Linked DNA regions of Gimesia maris. Each later gene encodes a partner of the first gene's protein in a complex. Links are inferred from orthologs where the notes say so. Each region holds a gene or a part of one and is shown in the gene's direction. Other genes may lie near its edges. The genes, in order: GmarT_RS17545 and GmarT_RS19390.

What was found.
Region 2: the proteins of GmarT_RS17545 (region 1) and GmarT_RS19390 are in contact, whole or in part, in a crystal structure (PDB 5UE9), measured with the Lactococcus lactis proteins. The link is inferred for Gimesia maris from one-to-one orthologs. Residues at the interface, in WP_023189152.1 of Lactococcus lactis: Leu4, Gln5, Ala47, Ser48, Met49, Leu50, Leu51, Arg52, Arg53, Met95, Leu98, Arg223, Met224, Ala225, Cys226, Ile228, Gly229, Ala230, Cys231, Tyr232, Ala233, Val235, Glu236, His237, Asn243, His244, Ala245, Lys247, Glu250; in WP_025017116.1 of Lactococcus lactis: Gly25, Phe27, Phe29, Glu32, Tyr33, Lys35, Tyr36, Lys48, Phe56, Thr60, Pro61, Arg62, Val63, Ala64, Glu65, Thr66, Ala67, Ser68, Gly69, Met70, Ile74, Gln77, Pro223, Glu251, Phe274, Ala275, Pro277, Phe278.

What each region holds. Positions count from the first base shown.
Region 1 is NZ_CP042910.1:4,792,549-4,795,874, reverse strand. Bases 1-2,999 are described here. They hold GmarT_RS17545 (dihydroorotate dehydrogenase electron transfer subunit), read left to right. Parts: upstream 1-1,063; coding sequence 1,064-1,936; downstream 1,937-2,999. Other genes in these bases: GmarT_RS17540 (DNA-binding transcriptional response regulator), read left to right, coding at 2,123-2,999; GmarT_RS17550 (pseudouridine synthase), read left to right, coding at 9-1,067. Also shown: more of GmarT_RS17540, read left to right, coding at 3,000-3,136.
Region 2 is NZ_CP042910.1:5,270,047-5,273,219, forward strand. The notes cover bases 54-2,899. They hold GmarT_RS19390 (dihydroorotate dehydrogenase), read left to right. Parts: upstream 54-930; coding sequence 931-1,869; downstream 1,870-2,899. Other genes in these bases: trpS (tryptophan--tRNA ligase), read left to right, coding at 1,965-2,899. Outside these bases: more of trpS, read left to right, coding at 2,900-2,945; GmarT_RS19400 (hypothetical protein), read left to right, coding at 2,956-3,173.

The sequences.
Region 1 (3,326 bases):
GAAAAATCATGAGTCCCGATTCCGATCCGCAAACCCAGCCCGAAGAACCCTCAGTCGATGACGAGAGTCACCTGATCCGATTACAGAAGTTTCTGGCTGCCACAGGTCTGGGCTCCCGGCGTCATTGCGAAGAATATATCGAAACCGGGCGCGTGAGCGTTGATGGCGATGTTATCACGGAGTTAGGGGCGAAGATCGATCCGGAGACGCAGTTCATCGAAGTAGATGGCGAGCGTGTTCGACTGCAGCCACGTCGTTATTATCTGCTGAATAAACCATCCGGGTTTCTCTGTACCAATAACGACCCTGCCGGCAGGAGACGGGTGGTTGATCTGTTTCCGAATGACGGTCAGCGGTTGTTTACCGTGGGGCGACTGGATGAAAACAGTGAAGGGTTGATCCTGGTAACCAATGATGGCGAACTGGCCCAGCGGCTGGCGCATCCCCGGTATCGTGTTGCTCGCACTTATCATGTGCAGGTGGTGGGTAACCCGCCACGCGAAAAACTGGACGAACTTCGGAAAGGAGTTCGTTTTAAAGAAGGCGTGTTTCGGGTCTCTGGTCTCAAGTATCTCAAAAAACAGGGTAAGAGCGCCTTTCTTGAATTAACGCTGCATGAAGGACAGAATCGTGAAATTCGTCGCATGATGGCGCGAATCGGTCACAAGGTCATCCAACTGGTGCGGATCCGCTTTGGCCCATTGAATCTGGGAAAACTCAAAACTGGGGAATCCCGGCGCTTGAGTGACACGGAGTTGAAAAAATTACGACAATTGTTAAATGAGAAACATTCTCCGGACATCCGTCACCGTAAGGGGAAGAAAAATGCCGCTCCTGCGAAAACGCGGGCGCCTCGTAAATCTGTGGGTAAACGATCAGGGGAACGGGGGGCAGCTGCTGGTAAATCTGTTTCAGAGAGAATTTCAGGCGGAAAAAAGACGGGGGGAAAACGATCCGTTTCCACGGGGCGAAAACCTGCAGCAGACTCCTCGAAACCGAAAACAACAGGACGTAGAATCATCGGCGATGTTGCGGAAAAACGGACACGTCAAGGAAAGCGAAAATGACAGAGTCTTCACAATTCAGCAATTGTGCAACTCCCCAGTATCTTTCAGCCCGTGTGGTTGAGCAGGAACGCATGGCGCAGGACACATATCGATTGCGTCTTGAATGTCCTGAAGTGGCTCAAGTGATATTACCCGGTCAGTTTTTCATGGTGCGGGAACCGGGAGTCAATGATCCACTGCTGGGACGGCCTTTCGCGTTGTATGATACCTGTCTGGATGAAAACGGAACGGCAATCGGACTCGATTTTGGTTACGTCGTCGTTGGAAAACTGACGTCGCGGATGACGCACTGGCAACCCGGAGATCGAGTCGAAATCTGGGGACCTCTGGGAAATGGGTTTCCATACCCGGGCAGTGGTTCACTGGTCATGGTAGCAGGTGGAATCGGGCAGACCCCGTTTCTGGCTACGGCGCGGCAGGCATTGGGTCTGCGGAAATACGGTCAACCCGAGCAGACACTGTCTGCACTGCCGGAGCGTGTGAGCCTGCTATACGGCGCGCGTTCAAAAGAGTACCTGGCAGGTCTGGATGATTTTCAGTTGGAGGGACTGGATGTTTCAGTGGCAACCGACGATGGTTCGTATGGGCATCAAGGCTTTGTGACCGAACTCTTACAACAGCAAATCGAAAGCGATTCACCGCCAGCAACTGTTTTCTGTTGCGGACCGGAGCCGATGATGGAAGCGGTCAGCAGAATTACTTCGCAGGCGGGAATTTCCTGCTGGCTGTCTCTGGAGACTCCGATGGCGTGTGGCTTTGGTGCCTGCTTCAGTTGCGTGGCGAAAGTCCGGATCAGCGATGATGAGTGGGATTATCGGCGGACTTGTGTTGAAGGACCGGTTTTCAATGCAGAATCGCTGATATTTTAGCCCCGTTTTCTGTTTTTACGTGAGTTTTTCGATTTTGAGCCTGAGGCTGCCGCCGGTCTGGGGCATTCAGTGAACCGGGATGTGCCGGCAAAGCATAACTTCCTGTAAAGGCAGCGGTTGCAGCGAGTTCATATTGACAATTCTCTTTAAAAAACTCTATAGTCCTGCCAGCAGACAGGCCCGATAATGAGCGTGAAACATGATAAGCACAATCTGATCGACGCGGACTCATTTGCCGGATTTCCGCAAACAGAGGCAGATTCCGCCTACACCGAGAATACGGAACAATCATCGGATCGTTTTTTACAGCAGCCGATTCCTTCTGGTTTTAAAGCTCTGTTTATCAGTAGGGTCCGACCGGTTTGGGTCGGGCTGGCATTGCGCCTGGATGCGATTGGCTGTAGTGAACCGCGTTTTGAATGGGTATCCACAGCAGAGGAAGCTTTAACTCAACTGCGAAACGACAGCTATGACTGTTTGTTGATCGAGATCGATAGTGAAACCCGAAAGTCTCGATTAGAACTTTTGAATGCGATTCGAATCAGCGGTTGCCATGAGCCTGCCATACTCCTGTTGGCTGGCCCGGATGATCAGGTTACTCAGGCTGCTTGTGAAAATCAGGCGGAAGTGCTCGTTTCGACTGCAATGTGGGAGTCACCCGCGCTGTTAAGTGTCGTGCAACGTGCCTTATCCATGCAGCAACTGTGCGAAGAAAACCATCAATTGCAGGTGGAAAAACACCGGCGTCTGATTCGCGAGCGGGATGAAGCAGAGCGGCTCCTGAATCAACAGCGATCAATGGTCGAAGAACTGCAGAACCTGGTTTATCCAGATGTCTTAAGTGATCAGCAGTCTGATTCAGAACTGCCGGGAACATCAGGGCTCCACAAATCCGATCCGCCAGTAGAACTTCCGCAGATTCCGTTTGAGGTTCGAGATTATTATCACGAATTATTACGGACTTATGTGATCATGGGAGCGGGAAACCTGAAGGATGAAATCCTTCAGATTGCGGAATTACTGGCGGCTGCAGACTTAACTCCTCCACAGGTTCTTGAATTCCATCTGCAGTGTGTTGAGTTGATTGTCAAAGGCCTGGGAAATCGCAGTTCCCGCCATGTGATGAGTCGGGCTGATCTACTGGCGCTGGAGATGATGGTTCATCTGGGAGAATGCTATCAGAAAAAAAAGAGGGGTTAGTTTTATTGAGGTTTTGGGGCCATCTGATTTGAATCATTAAATCTAATTTCACCGATCGTTGGCTGAGTGAGTTCAGGATATGAAGCATTTTTGTAAGCATCTATCAGGAAATAGCTTATGAGTTCTATTTATTATTTATGGGACGCGATCAAAAAGTACTGTAATTCATTTCCTGAACCGCGTATAATAG
Region 2 (3,173 bases), 480 kb from region 1 along the record:
TCTCATAGCCGGTCTGTTTTATGGTACACAAACAGCCCGGCTTTTTTTACGTACTGAGCTGGTCTGCTAAAGTGAATGTTTGTCACTTGAAGTCAGTGGCAAACCAGTCTAACTGATAATCTAAATCAGCCGCTTCAACCGGATTACCAAAATAATTGGAATAATCCGCATTTTTTACCAAAGTCACCTGATCTGAATGTCGATAAAACGACCTAGAGGAAATTAAAAGCGGCATTTATAATCCTGCCTCTCCAATCTCCTCGCATCACAATTCAGCACTTTAACCCCTTCGATATCGGTTTGATGCCTTTCATTCAATGGTTTGAATTAAGGGATCGTTGCCTGGGATCAAGACCAGCAAATATGGCACGACCATATCATGGAGAAAAAAATGCGTAAGTTCCTATTGGCCAGCATGTTAATTGCAGTATCCCTCACTCAGGTTGGATGCGTGGTTCCTATCTACTCATCTTCGCGAGATGATCGTGCTCGTCAATTGATATTCCAGTCAGAAAGTATGCGGCACATTCCTAAAATCTGGGAACGAATCTGGGGGCTCGACATGCCGGACGTGGCAACCCCCTACCGTACCCATGGTGGTGTTATTTAGTACTTGTAATTCAGGGACTATCTCGCAAGTCGTTTGACTGGATAGATTCCAGTCGAACCGACTGATGCATAGAAACTATTCGAAGCTGCCTGGAATCAGTTCCAGGCAGCTTTTCTTGCTATGGGGGTAATTGATTCCCTACCGCCTTAACTGGTCCTCACCATCCGGGAACGCTAAGATGTGACTCAGCGGATTTCACGCCCTAACAGTATCATGCCTTGGTTGGTGAATAGCCTCTGGAACCAGATGGTTCGCCTGGCATATCTTTGATAAATAAACAGAATGATCACGTAGCCTGCGGCTACATGGACCTGACTTACATGAATGCCTCAACCCAAACGGACCCCTTAGCGGTTTCCCTGAACCGCCTGCAGCTCAAAAATCCCATTCTCGTTGCCTCGGGAACGTTCGGATACGCGAAAGAAATGGCAGCATTTCTGGATTTTTCCCGCCTGGGAGGCATTATCCCCAAGACGATTACCACAGAGCCACGCATCGGTAATCCACCTCCACGTACTGTAGAGACCAGTGCCGGCCTGCTTAATTCTATTGGTCTGGATAACGACGGAATCGATCTTTTTCTGGAAAAGCAACTGAATTACCTTTCCTCGCTTGAAACAGCCCTGATCGTTAATATTGCCGGACGCAGTATTGATGAAATGGCTGTCATGGCCTCCCGGCTGGATCAATACTCAGATCAGATCACGGCCCTCGAGCTGAATATCTCCTGTCCGAACGTCAGCGGTGGCGTCGATTATGGTACCCGGCCTGAGATGACTGAAAAAATGCTAAAGCAGGTCACTGAAAGCTGCCAGTTACCCATCATCGCGAAGCTGACACCAAACGTCACCAGCGTTGTTGAGATCGCACAGGCTGCCAGCGCAGGGGGTGCTGACGCGGTCTCCCTGATCAATACCGTACAGGGAACCGCAATCGACTGGCGCCGTCGAAAACCGATATTGGGTGGCATTTTTGGAGGCCTGAGTGGCCCCGCAATTAAACCGGTGGCGTTACGGGTTGTCTGTCAGGTGGCCCGCGCTGTCGACGTCCCCATTATTGGAGTCGGTGGCATTGCCAACATTGATGATGTCATGGAATTCATCGTCGCAGGAGCTTCAGCCGTTCAAATTGGAACCGCAAACTTCTACAATCCGGGCCTTGCGGCACAACTGGTCAGCGAACTGGAAGGGATACTGGTTTCCGAAAAATGCTCGCATATCAGCGAACTTGTAGGTTCGCTGGAGTATCCAGAACGTTAAACCACCATGCTTTTCTGTCTTAGATGCAGTACTGCTGATCAAAATTCTCTCAGTCAATTTACTCTCAGTTTTAAAGTTATATAGAAAATCCTTTCATGCGAGTGTTATCTGGAATCCAACCGACGGGCCGTTTCCACTGGGGAAATTATTTTGGCGCGATCAAGCAATACATTGATCTTCAGGAAAATGAACAGGCTTTCTACTTTATTGCCGACCTGCACGCCCTGACCACGATCCGAGATGGCAAACGCTTACATCAAAACACAATGGAAGCGGCCATCGATCTCCTGGCATTAGGACTGGATCCCCAAAAAGCTACCCTGTTCCGACAGTCGGACGTTCCCGAGATTACCGATCTCACGTGGATCCTGATGACGATTACCCAGCTGAGTCTGCTGGAAAAATGTCACGCCTACAAAGATAAGAAAGAAAAAGGGATCGCCGCTGACGCGGGGCTCTTTACTTACCCTGTACTGATGGCTGCCGACATTTTGCTGTATGACAGTGATCTGGTCCCCGTGGGACAGGATCAGATTCAACATGTCGAGGTCACACGCGACCTGGCTCAGCGATTCAATTCCCTGTTTGGGGAAACCCTGATTCTGCCCGAATCGCGAGTTCTGGATACGTCCGCTAAAGTGCCTGGCATAGACGGCGAAAAGATGTCCAAGAGTTATAAAAATGTAATCGAAATATTTGAGGATCCCAAAAAACAGCGTAAGAAAGTCATGTCGATCAAAACCGACTCTGCGACGCTCGAAGACCCCAAAAATCCGGACACCTGTGCCGTCTACGCCCTGTATAAACTCTTCGCCAATGACGAACAACAGGCAGAACTGGCACAGCGATATCGTGCGGGGGGGATGGGGTATGGAGAGGCAAAACAGGCCGTGCATGATGCTGCTCTTGAATATTTTGGACCAGCCCGAGAACGAAGAGAACAGCTTGCTGCAGATACCAGCACCCTGAATGATATTCTGGCTGAAGGTGCCCACAAAGCCAGAGAAAAAGGAAAACAGGTTCTGGACCGGGTTCAAGCCGCCTGTGGTCTGGGTTCAAAACATTTAGCAAAATGAAACTGACTGTATGATGGATCAGCCTGCAGTATCCCAGCCCGAGCCTACCAGTTCCTGGTCCGGATTCATTCAATGGTTCTGTATCGGACTGGTACTGATAATGGCCCTGTCGATCCTGGCAGTCCATCTGCCAGAACGCCTGAAGTTATTGCTTGTTTATTCTGTCGTCTACGGAATGATCGTCGGTGCAGCCCTGACAACACTGGCATTCAAACTGGGGCTGTCCCT